Regions from separate parts of the Secundilactobacillus sp. MJ173 genome, predicted to be linked through region 3. Evidence: riboswitches for the same ligand, from Rfam matches in the RefSeq annotation. Region 3 holds a riboswitch; each other region holds the start of a gene.
The links. Region 3 has a riboswitch for thiamine pyrophosphate ahead of AC6H04_RS02675 (ECF transporter S component). Riboswitches for the same ligand answer to the same signal wherever they lie in the genome.
Positions count from the first base shown of each region.

Region 1: another riboswitch for thiamine pyrophosphate. It lies ahead of thiM (hydroxyethylthiazole kinase); the one in region 3 lies ahead of AC6H04_RS02675 (ECF transporter S component).
Region 2: another riboswitch for thiamine pyrophosphate. It lies ahead of AC6H04_RS05905 (ECF transporter S component); the one in region 3 lies ahead of AC6H04_RS02675 (ECF transporter S component).
Region 4: another riboswitch for thiamine pyrophosphate. It lies ahead of tenA (thiaminase II); the one in region 3 lies ahead of AC6H04_RS02675 (ECF transporter S component).

Region 1 is NZ_BAAKGN010000066.1:5,607-8,756, forward strand. It holds gene AC6H04_RS10495 (WxLIP family cell surface protein) at 1-67, shown strand, start outside; gene AC6H04_RS10500 (aldo/keto reductase) at 175-1,023, shown strand; TPP riboswitch at 1,344-1,450, shown strand; gene thiM (hydroxyethylthiazole kinase) at 1,547-2,338, shown strand; gene thiD (bifunctional hydroxymethylpyrimidine kinase/phosphomethylpyrimidine kinase) at 2,356-3,150, shown strand, end outside.
Region 2 is NZ_BAAKGN010000036.1:63,836-66,985, reverse strand. It holds gene AC6H04_RS05910 (MFS transporter) at 1-1,173, shown strand, start outside; TPP riboswitch at 1,231-1,321, shown strand; gene AC6H04_RS05905 (ECF transporter S component) at 1,423-1,995, shown strand; gene AC6H04_RS05900 (ABC transporter ATP-binding protein) at 2,011-3,150, shown strand, end outside.
Region 3 is NZ_BAAKGN010000019.1:77,727-80,876, forward strand. It holds gene AC6H04_RS02670 (mucin-binding protein) at 1-1,200, opposite strand, end outside; TPP riboswitch at 1,478-1,567, shown strand; gene AC6H04_RS02675 (ECF transporter S component) at 1,675-2,256, shown strand; gene AC6H04_RS02680 (YkoF family thiamine/hydroxymethylpyrimidine-binding protein) at 2,289-2,891, shown strand; gene AC6H04_RS02685 (5-bromo-4-chloroindolyl phosphate hydrolysis family protein) at 3,053-3,150, opposite strand, start outside.
Region 4 is NZ_BAAKGN010000071.1:9,977-13,126, forward strand. It holds gene tkt (transketolase) at 1-1,314, opposite strand, end outside; TPP riboswitch at 1,816-1,912, shown strand; gene tenA (thiaminase II) at 1,990-2,655, shown strand; gene AC6H04_RS11230 (GNAT family N-acetyltransferase) at 2,721-3,150, shown strand, end outside.

The sequences.
Region 1 (3,150 bases), on a different contig from region 3:
TCTAGCAGTTCTCATCGTGCTGGGCTACATCATTAATAAATTCCGTAAGTGGATGAAGAAAGATTAACCAGGTTGCGTAAGCCTAATCACTTGCGTCAAACTTCAAAAAAACGGTAAACTCAAAGTTGTTAAGACTTGAGTTTACCGTTTTTTAATCATAAAGGAGGACTTGGTATGGCTCTCACAGATACTTATACACTCAGCAACGGGACTAAGATTCCGGTTATTGGACTTGGCACTTGGCAGACGCCAGATGGCGATGTTGCTTACCAGTCAGTATTAGATGCCTTGAAAGCGGGCTACCGTCACATTGATACGGCTGCTGCTTATGGGAATGAAGAAAGCGTTGGTCGAGCAATCCACGATTCTGGTGTGAAACGCGAAGATTTATTCGTGACCACGAAATTATGGAATGCTGATCACGGCTATGAAAAAGCGAAGCAAGCCATTGGGACCTCTCTATCCAAATTAGGTTTGGAATACGTTGATCTTTACTTGATTCACTGGCCAAATCCAGTTGCTTTTCGTGATAACTGGGAAGAAGCTAATGCTGAGACTTGGAAAGCTATGGAAGAAGCTTATGAGGAAGGTTTAGTGAAGGCTATCGGGGTTTCAAACTTCCGGCCTAAACATTTGGATGCCTTGCTGAAGACCGCTAAGATTGCGCCAATGGTTAACCAGATTTTCTTGAATCCATCCGATCTGCAGCCAAGCGTTGTGGAATATAATAACGCACACGATATTTTATCAGAGGCATACAGTCCATTTGGAACTGGTAAGATTTTCCAGATTGATGGACTGAAAGAGATTGCTGAGAAATACAATAAGTCTGTACCACAATTAGTCCTACGCTGGCACTTACAGCACGGCTTCTTGCCACTGCCAAAGTCTGTGCACGCTGAATATATTAAGTCGAATGCTGACATCTTTGACTTTGAAATTAGTGAAGATGACATGAAGAAGATTGACGGGTTCCAGGGTGCTGCTGGGTCAGCGATGGATCCGGATGCGGTGTCGTTTTAGAATTTATGTTTGGAAGAGTTCAACCTTTTGGGGCTGGGCTCTTTTCTTTTATGTAGAGTAGTTGGGTTACAGCAAGCAGAGACTTACGTCTAAGTCACTTCCGGCATAAATCCAAGCCCAGGATTTTTGCCGAAAGCGTCTTAGTTTTCAGTCTCTAGTCGCTTGCTTCCACACCCTGATTTAGTCGGGTTACAGCAAGCAGAGAGCTGCATGTAAGTGACAGCCACCTAAAATCCAAGTTCGGGATTTTTGGCGCCCGTCCCTTACACTCCGCTCTCTAAGCGCTTGCTTCCACACCCTTTTTCTTTTACAATTAAGCCAAACAACACGAGGGGTGTCCCACTTTTTTCTGGGGCTGAGATGTGCTCGCACTATCCCTTTGAACCTGTAAGTTCAGACTTGCGAAGGAACGTGTTCAATTCGGACCAGTTTTACTGGTGAAGAGTCGAGCTAACGTTTTGATTAGCTCGACTTTTTTTAGTATCTGACTGTTGTTTGTACTAAAATTTTGGGAGGATTTTTCATGAAAATCGATTTGCTGAATCAGATTCGCGAGACCAATCCCGTTGTCCTTAACATTTCAAACTTTGTCACCGTTCAAGATGTGGCTAATGGCATTAACGCCATTGGTGCGTCACCCATTATGTCCGAAGAAATTGCTGAAACCGATGAAATGGTGGGTATCAGTAATGCCGTTGCTTTGAACCTTGGAGCTTTTTCTAAGCCGCAAGTAGACCATATTTTAGCTATGGGCAAAGCTGCTAACGCACAGCACAAACCGTTAGTTATTGATCCAGTGGCGGTTGGTGCCATTAGTTACCGTAAGAAAGTTGCCCTTGATTTGATGAGCCAGTTCCAAGTGGACGTTATTCGTGGGAACGCTGGTGAAATCGCCGCTTTGGCAGATGTTGCCTGGGACGCGAAGGGCATCGATGCTGGTTCCGGCAATCAAGACGTGGTGGAAATCGCTAAAGCTGCTGCTAAGAAACAGAATTGTGTCGTTATTCTTAGTGGTGCCACGGATGTCATTACCGATGGTGAACACGTTGCCCGAGTATTTAACGGCACGCCGCTGTTCCAGTTACACGTTGGTTCTGGCGATATGCTCAGCAGTATTGTGGGTGCCTTTTGTGCGGTCAGTGATGGTGACTACTTTGAAGCTGCTCAAACAGCTTGCTTGGTCTTTGCTTCAATCGGCCAGATCGTTGCTGATCAGCTGAAAGAGGAACGGCCAGGTACTTTCTCTGCTCGCTTAATGGACGAATTGCATTTAGCATCCGTTGCTGATATTGAAAAGATTGCCCAATTTGACTGAAAGGTGTGACATTTAAGATGGCTGAGGAAGTTAATTCATTTCCACAAACACTCACGATTGCTGGGACTGATTCCGGTGGTGGTGCTGGCGTTATGGCCGATATCAAGACCATGCAGGAACGTCACGTATTTAGTGCTGCAGTGATTGTAGCTGTAACCGCACAGAATACCATTGGTGTGCAAGATTTTGCTGCATTATCTAAGAAATTAATCGATGAACAGTTTGCGTCAGTGGCGGGTGATTTGAAAATTAAAGCCTGCAAGACGGGGATGCTGGCGGATGCAGAACACGTGGAAATCGTCGTTGAGAATCTGAAGAAATATGACTTGGGACCGCTGATCGTGGATCCCGTTATGATTGCTAAGGGCGGTGCGCCGTTACTGGCTGATGATGCGATTGACACCGTTAAGCGTGATTTATTGCCGCTAGCGACCGTTGTCACACCTAATTTACCAGAGGCGGAACGGCTAACTGATATGACTATCAAGACACCCGAAGACATGCAGGCGGCTGCTAAGCAGATCCGTGCAACTGGTGTTAAGAACGTTATGATCAAGGGTGGTCACGGCGATACCGATAAAGTGACCGATTATGTTTTGCTGGAAAATGGTAAAGAATTCTGGCTCAGCGCGCCTCGAGTTGACACCGTTCGAACTCATGGTACTGGCGATACGCTGTCTAGTGCTATGACTGCGGAGATTGCCAAGGGCAAAGACATTGAATCGGCTATTCGGGTGGCGAAGGACTTCGTTGAAGCTGCTATTCGCAATACTATCCAAGTTGGTCATGGTCATGGGCCACTGAACCATTGG
Region 2 (3,150 bases), on a different contig from region 3:
ATCGCTTCTACCTCGGCGGGATTTGCTTTGGAGAATATGGACGTTTTATTCCTCTCCTTCGCACTTTCTTCCATCATCGCTGATTTACATATCAACGGTGCTCAGGCAGGGCTGATTTCATCAATCACTAATTTGGGCATGCTAGTGGGTGGCATTTTTTTCGGCGTTATTGCTGACCGTTTTGGACGAGTACGGACTTTTTCTCACACCGTATTCATTTTTGCTTTTGCCACTGCTGCCATGTACTTCGCAAATAGCATTACACTGATCTACCTTTGCCGTTTTATTGCCGGTGTTGGTGCTGGTGGTGAATACGGTGTCGGCATTACGCTGATTGCCGAAAACTTTAATCATCATAAGATCGGTAAAATGACGTCTATTGCCGCAATTGGTGGTCAAATTGGTGCTATTTTAGCCGCCATCTCTGCCGCCTTTATTATTCCTGCATTCGGCTGGCGGGCACTGTTCTTATTCGGCTTGATTCCGGTTGGCTTAACCTACTTCATCCGTCGTCATTTACACGATAGCGACGAATTTTTAGCCGCCAAGAAGGCTGAAAAAGATCCCAGCAAACGGGTTCGAATCAGTGCACTGTTCAAGACACCCAAGCTAGCTTATCAAACCATTGCCCTTAGCGTGATGGTGGTGGTCCAAATTGCCGGCTACTTTGGTTTAATGAACTGGCTGCCTTCCATCATGCAACAGAAATTGCACTTAAGCGTGTCTGGTTCCTCTATTTGGATGATTGCAACGATTGTCGGCATGAGTATTGGGATGATGACTTTCGGCAGCATTCTTGATTATTTCGGTCCCCGTTTGGCATTTGGTATTTTCTTGATTTGCTCCGCAGTTGCAGTCTTTAGCATCACCCTGGCAGTTAATGAGGTGACTTTACTGATCGCCGGCGCCATTCTTGGTTTCTTCTCAAACGGCATGTTCGGTGGTTATGGTGCTGTCATTTCTCGGCTTTACCCAACTGAAATCCGCTCAACTGCCAACAACGTTATCGTTAACGTTGGACGTGCAATCGGTGGCTTCTCCAGTGTAGCAATCGGTTTCTTGATGGATCATTACAGTTTAATCGTCGTCATGGGATTCCTGTCAATCCTCTACATCATTAGTCTATGCACCATGCTGACAATTCCGAATTTAAAGAAGTTAGGTCGCGCATAACTCCGCATTAGTTTGCTTGCAAATACTAACTAGTCCGTGTAGACTGAACATTGTACTAAACGTTATCTGGGGTGCCTTTTGGCTGAGATACCACCCATTGAACCTGATCTGGTTAATACCAGCGAAGGGAGCATAATGCATTTATTTTCTGATGATAAAAGCCAAAAGGAAGAGTCAAAGATAATCGTTTATCTTTGACTCTTTTTCTGTGGAAAACGTTTAGCAAAACTATATTTGGAGGCTTTTGTCATGAAATATTCAAATGCTTGGCACTTACGCGACATTATCTTGCTAACGTTAATTGCGATTTTCTTTGGGGTGATCTATTGGGTCGTCGGTCCATTGTACAACGTACTAACAGTTGCCCTCACACCAGTTGGACTTGGCCCCGGCGCCAATGACATCATCATGGGCATCTGGGTGATGGCTGGTCCATTATCCGGATACGTCTTTAAAAAAGTCGGTTCGGCTACCCTTGGTGAACTTTTAGGGTCGGTAGTTGAAATGTTCCTTGGCGGTCAATGGGGTGCTAGCACCATGATCTCCGGTGTTGTTCAAGGGGTTGCTTCAGAATTAGGCTTTACCTTCACTGGCTACAAGCGTTACGACTGGTTTAGCCTGAATCTCAGTGTGCTGACCACCACCATCGTCACTTTTGGTTGGGACATGATTCGTAACGGTTACTCCAAGTATCACATTGGCCTGCTGATTGCACTGTTCATCATCCGTCTGGTTTCAACTTGGATCTTCTCCGGTTTACTGGTTAAGGCCATCGTCAACTTGCTTGACCGGACACACTTGATGCAAACTCAAACGCGCTAGAATTGAGGTAAACTCATGGCAACGATTTCGGTAAATCAACTATCATTTTCTTATCCGACTGAGGACGGTCAAAAGCCTTTGACTTTGGCTGATATTTCAGCCACTTTTCCTGACGGCGGCTTTTCACTGCTGACGGGTCCCTCTGGTTCTGGTAAGTCCACCCTGATGAAGATTATTAGTGGCCTTTACCCGAAGTTTGGTGGCCTGATTACTGCCGGAGAAGTCCGGTTAAACGACGCCAAAATTAGTGACATACCAGAAACAAAGCGTGGCCAGCTAGTTGCAATGATGTTTCAAAACCCCAACCAGCAGTTTGCCATGGACACAGTCGAACGTGAATTAATTTTTGCGTTAGAAAATCAGTGCGTGGCACCAGAAGAAATGATGCCCCGGGTTGACCGAGCACTTGATTACGTGGAGATTAGTCCGTTACGTCATCGCCAACTTAATAGTCTCTCAGGTGGTGAAAAACAAAAAGTTGCCCTAGCTGTAATCATCGCCATGCAAGCCGACACCATCCTGTTAGATGAACCTTTTGCCAGCGTCGATCCAGTTGCCCGTCAGTTATTGTTAGCTAAGCTTTCAAGACTGCAGCACGAAGAGCACAAGACCATTATCATTTCCGATCACGACCTTGAAGACTATGATGCTTATATCGATCACCTTTTTGTGCTAAATGGTACGGGTGACTCACTCGAATTACTCGACTCCGATGCGGCGACGCAAAAAATGGCTAGTTTTAAACGGCAGGATACCTCTAATCAGCAATTACTTTTGCCAAAGGAAACTGATCAGCCGATTATTTCAGCACATGATTTAAAATTAATCGCTGGTACTTCCACTCTGGTGTCACAACCTAAAATTGACTTCTTCCAGCATCACATCACCCTGTTGACCGGTGCTAATGGTACAGGTAAATCGACTTTGCTATTAGCGCTTTCAAAACTGCATCAATACAACGGTTCCTTGTTACTTAACCAAAAGGAAATTGCTAAAATTCGACCTAATCGACTATACCAACAAGTCGCCTTGGTCTTCCAAGATGCTGATCAGCAGTTCTTAAACGTGACGGTTGCAGAAGAACTGACACTGTCTTTAAAAAATAGTCAGGCACCCGCTTATTTTAAGGATCGTATTCCTAAATTTCTAGAACAA
Region 3 (3,150 bases):
CACGCTTCGAAGATTTTCTTGAATGGATGCATTACTAATCGTTTGCAGACCGTCGTTTCCTAACAGCGCTGACAAAAGATGTTGACCAGCGTCGGTATCAGCATTTTTTGACGTGGTAACAGTGGCTTGATCATCATCATCAAACGTTACCGTGAGAGACTCTTTATTAATAGTCGTTGAGTCAACTGGGTCATCAACCGACAAAATAATTTGTGCTGGCTTTCCGGTATTTCCAGTGGCATCGCTACCGTCAGTATAAACATGATCAACTGTAACCGGCATTTTTTTATAGACAACTGTAAACACGTAGTCTCTAACACCCGCGCTATTGATATAAGCATGCAGTTCTCGACCGTCAAGCTTAACTCCGGTCGTGTCATCAGTGGCACTCACAAACTCATACCGACCAGCAGCGTCATCGCTAATTTTTGGCAACCATTCATTAGTATCCTCGCTACCCGTCGCAATGTTTTCATCCATTTGCTCTTTCACCAGAGCAATTTCGTCCTTGAACACAACTAATACATTATCTACTGGGGTACTAAACGTCTGGTCTACAGGGACTTGGTCTTTTATGCTAATGATCATATGACCATCAGGAGTTTCCATATTAATGGTTACTAATCCTTTGTCCGAAATCTCGTCTGCCGCCATCCGCGTAATCATCTGTGCCTGTCCAGTAGTCGCGTAGTTCTGTTCCGCCTGTGCTTTAGTAGCATCCGCCACATCATCACTTGCGGTCCCCAAGTTATAAGTCTGCACGTTATCAACCGCACTGGTGTCGCCCACATCGCTATCATCAGTTGAAGTAGCTTGTTCACCCGTTGCTGCCACTGGCGCTTCATCATCGGTCGTCGGTTCAGGAGTTGATGTCTCAACTGCTTCCGTCGCTCGAACTGTATCCGCTTTCATTTTATCTCCAGAACTCTCAACAGCTGTACTATCAGCAGTAGAGCTAGCCAATGGTACTTCCTGCTGGTTTAGTATATCCCCTGCAGGCGCCGGTTGACTCGTTCGATTGTTCGCCACATCTGTATCGCCAGTACTAGCTTCAGCCTGCGTTGCCCCTGCCCCTAGTAAAACCCCAGCTAAGGCTAAGCTAGAAATACTAGCCGTTATCCACCGCTTGCCAACTTTATACGTAAGATAATGCACTTTGCTCCCCATCTTCACAGCTTGTTGCCGGGTTCGTTCATTCATATTTTATTCCCCCAAAAATTAGTTGCGTCACTTTCCGTCATGATCGTCCTAAAAAACAATTATCGTCTGCCTACAAACATTGCCAAACGGTTCACCATTGAAACATGGCGTTAACCATTTTTCTTATAGGGGTATAGTATCATATTTTAATTTATATGCCTATAAAATATTTTAAAACATTTAGAAATACATCATTTTATTTTGAACAACCAAATATCAATCACCTTCATCAACATTTTCGTTTGACATCTAACTAAATTTTTCGTACGCTTAGTTCAATTAAGAATCGGGGTGCCGCTGTGCTGAGATTACACCCGCTGAACCTGATCTGGTTAATACCAGCGAAGGGAGTTCTCTTGAAACTAATCGTTTGACTATCAAGATATTGTAGACAGACTTGTTATTAAACCAGTTTCAATTGCCCTAACAGCCCCCGATTTTTTAATCGTAGGCTGTTTTATTAATTTTAGGGAGATGATTCTGATTCAACGTCAACTACATTGGCATCTACGAGATGTCATTACCGTCGCCATTGTTTCACTGTTTGTTGGACTAATGTTTGTTGTTTCCGACTGGGTCTACACCTTAGTCTATGCCATTTTAACACCGCTTGGCTTAGGCCAATTTGTCGGTGAGATTCTCTTCGGACTTTGGTGCATGGGCGGTCCAATCGCCTACATGATTGTCCGCTTACCCGGCGCATCACTTCTAAGTGAAATGATTGGTGCGCTGGTTGAGAGTTTTGCGGGTGGCCAATTCGGCATTATTGCACTCGTTGCCGGATTTTTCCAAGGTGTCGGTAGTGAACTAGGTTTCGCTAGTTTCAAGTACCGGCGTTTCGACGTACGGTCACTGACAGTTGCCGCCATCTTTTCAACCATCATTACCTTTGCTTCAGCACTCTTTATCCATGGCTACATTAAATTCTCATTGCCAATGTTAGCCGCTTTATTCCTCACTCGCCTAGTGTCAAACCTCGTCTTTTCAGTTGGGCTGGTGACGTTGATTCACCGACTTTTAAAACGTGCCCACGTCCTAAAAGTCAATCAAGCTTAACGATTAACACAAACATTTAGGGGGAATTTCAGATGACAGCACCACTTTGTAACTTAGACGGTTCCATCGACATTACTGGCTGCAAACTCAGTATCTATCCAATGAGTGACCAGTTTGTTGACATCATTACAACTGCAATCAATCAGCTTAATCAACAAACACTACCAGTCTGGTCCATGACCGACCTATTTAGTACCACTTACCGCGGTAACCAACAAAATGTGATCAATGTGGTCAAGGCAGCAACGCAACTTTCTTACCGTGATAACGTCCATGAAGTATTTGAACTTACTTTTTCCAAGGGTTGTCCCGGTGACGTTGATGCTGACCGTTATTTGAACGCTGAGATCGTTGACGTAGTTGACCCTAAGCAAGTTCAAAATTTTGACGTTCATTGTAAATACTCGTTCTATGCTTTCGGTGATAACGACTACATGGACGAGATTGGCACCATCGTTGATATGGCTAAAGAACAAGGTCTCAACCCCACCAGCATGCATTATGCAACTGAACTCACTGGAACAGTTGATCAACTCTTCAACTACTTTAACGATGCCTTAGCCTACGCACATGACCACATTCGCCACTACGTCCTTGAAGCGACTATTTCAGTGAACAGCCCTTCGTTGAAGTAAAACTGAGACTGCGCACCATATGAATGACATAAAAAAGCGACTTATCGAAGAAAGCCAATTGAAATTCTCGATAAGTCGTTTTTCTTATGCGATAAATGTAGATATCGCCAGGTTTCGTTTCGTCTTCAGCCGTTTTTTTGACTACACTAATGTTACTAACTCTATTCCTCTGCGCGGCTATTCAATTCGTCAACTTCATGGGTAGTGACGATGACGTAATCTTGCTGCAATTTCTCAGACAGCTTGCTCAGTTTACCTT
Region 4 (3,150 bases), on a different contig from region 3:
CATGTAATCTGAGAAAACAAAGAAGGTGCTGGCGTAAGCATGAACACCGCCATGCAAGGTCATACCGTTAACAGCAGCAGCTTCCGCAAATTCACGCACACCAAACCAAACGTTTTTACCGAGTCGGTCAGCAGGTTCGTAAGCGTTAGCGGTTTTAACGTTCGTTTTGTTTGAGGAGAATAAGTCGGCACTGCCACCCCAGAAACTAGGTAATTGTTCAGAAATTTCGCCAATGATCCGTTGACTGGTATTTCGACCAGATTCTGATTCGCCAACGTGGCTAATGGGAATCTTCAGATCACATGAAACTGGTTTGAAACTTTGTAAAAACTGAGCTGCAAGTTCAGGATACTTACCTGAATAATCATCAAATAACGTTTGCCAGTGGCCTTCGCTATCAATACCGCGCTGTTTAACCGCAGTGTCAAAGTTTTGACGCACATCATCAGGAATATCGAATGGTTCGTAGTCCCAGCCGAGCTTTTCACGAGTGGCGGCCATGTTTTCGTCGCCAAGGGGCTTACCATGCACGCCGTTGGTACCAGCGTTTGGTGCGCCAAAGCCGATGGTGGTTTTCACATCGATCAAGGTAGGCTGATCAGCGTTTTGCTTAGCAGTTTCGATGGCTGCACTAATTTCTGCAGGGTCGTTACCATTGGCTACGTGAAGTACTTGCCAGTTGTACGCTTCAAAGCGTTTAGGGGTATCGTCAGTGAACGCCATGTCAGTAGGACCATCCAGCGAAACGCTGTTATCGTCATATAAAACGATCAGTTTACCTAGCTTAAGGTGACCGGCAAGACTAGCAGACTCATGAGAAATACCTTCCATGAGGTCACCATCGCCAGCAATCGCGTAGGTATAGTGATCCATAATGTTAAACCCAGGTTTGTTGTATTGTGCGGCAAGGTGAGATTCAGCCATTGCCATTCCTACAGCCATGCCCAAGCCTTGACCCAATGGCCCAGTAGTTGCTTCGACGCCTTCTGTCACACCGTATTCAGGGTGACCGGGTGTTTTACTGTTCAGTTGACGGAATTGTTTTAAATCTTCAATCGTTAAGTTAAAGCCTGAAAGGTGTAATAAACTGTACAGCAAAGATGAACCGTGACCGGCAGATAAAATAAACCGGTCGCGATTGAGCCAGTGCGCATCAGTTGGGTTAATGTTTAAATGTTTAGTCCATAGCGTGTACGCCATTGGTGCAACACCAAGGGGTAATCCAGGATGGCCAGAATTGGCCTTTTCTATCATATCAACACTTAAGAATCGAAGTGCGTTGATTGATTTTTGGTCTAGGTTGTTATTTTGCAAATTAATCACGCTCCTATGCCTATGAAATATACGGTAACTAGTCTAATATGTCAACTATCACAATCCAAATGGTATAGTTAATATATTGGGCTATTTCAACGAAATTTTCACCGAAATTGATTAGTTTGAAAGCTCGCCAAAATAGGCTTCTTTAATCATCAAACTGAATCAATATGCTAATGATGAAAATTACAGGGCATTAAGCGAAAATTAGAAATAGTTTTCAATGTAAAATTAATTCAAGGAAACAGCTGAATTAATCTTTAGGAAGGTCTGATCTGCTAAAAAATTGATGAAAGCAAGTTACATTTAGGAAGTCGGACTGAAATCTGGGAAGGATAGTCCGTGTTTTCATGAAAGTTTCAGCATCTCAGTAATCGTTAAAAGGACATTAAAAAATAATTTGAAAAGTTTAATTAATAGTAACATGAGTTAAGTGAATAAAAAAGGGATTTTGGTCTTTTTTAGCAGAGTAAGGTGTAAAACATGCTATACTCAACGTATATTAACTAGGGGCGCAAATTGCTGAGACGGTCGCGGACCGAACCCTTTGAACCTGTGAGCTAACCCTCGCGAAGGAAAGTTAACGCGTATTTTGCGATAAAACTGCCGGCCAGGGTTTCTCTGGCCGGCTTTTTCGATTCAGCAGTTTTCGTCGCTTGAGGAGGTTTTATATTGTTTACTGATCAAATTCATCAAGCAGCGGCACCATTCTGGCAAAAGAGTTTTGAACATCCCTTTATTCATGAACTGCAGTCCGGTACTTTACCCAAAGACGTTTTTCGGTATTATCTCATTCAAGATCGGTATTATCTGAGTGAATTTGGTAAATTGCATGAGTTAGTAGCGGATCAAGTTGATGACGCTCATGGTAAACAGTTTTTGTTAGAAGGCGCTCAGGGGTTGAAAGACGGCGAAATCGCTGTTCGTGAAGGCTTCTTTGAACAACTGGGGATTACGCCAGCAGAGATTGCCAGCACGCCCATTGCGCCCACAGCTTATAACTACGTCAATCATATGTACGCGGAGCTTTATCGTGGCACGCCTCAGCAGGCTATTGCCGGTTTGCTGCCGTGCTATTGGCTCTACAATCAGATTGGTCAGCAACTGGTTGCCAAGGGGTCGCCAGTTGAACTATATCAACGTTGGATTGAAACTTACGACAGTGATGATTATACCGACAGCGTGGACCAGATGATTGATTTGACTAATCAAGTTGCTGCACAGTCGGATGCAACTACCAGGGATAAAATGCAAACAGCCTTTGTCCGCAGCAGTGCCTATGAACTGGCATTCTGGCAAATGGCTATGGATCAACAGAAGTGGCAAGTCACAGCCTAGACTTTTCTCATCTTCTCTTAATTGGTATAATGCTAAACAAACATAAGGGAAGATGTGATATACATATGAAGATTCGAGAAATTAAACCAGCAGATGATGCCCAAATGGCAAAAATTCTGCGGACGTCGTTAGAGCAATTGCATTTAAATTTACCTGGGACAGCATACTTTGATCCCTTCGTCGATCATTTGAGCGAATGGTATCGGCAGACACCCGCTGCGAAATACTTCGTGGCAGTGGCGGATACAGACCGAGTGGTTGGCGGCTGCGGTGTGGGACCGATCGCCCCCGAACAGGGAATTGCCGAGTTACAGAAACTTTACGTGGATCCAGATTATCGGCACCATGGGACGGCTAGCCAACTGTTACCAGCCTGTTTTGACTACGCTAAGGCCCATTATCAGTCACTGTATTTAGAAACCTTTGCTGCCATGAAACCCGCGAATCAGCTGTATCAAAAAATCGGCTTCAAACCGTTGTCTCAGCCACTTTCTC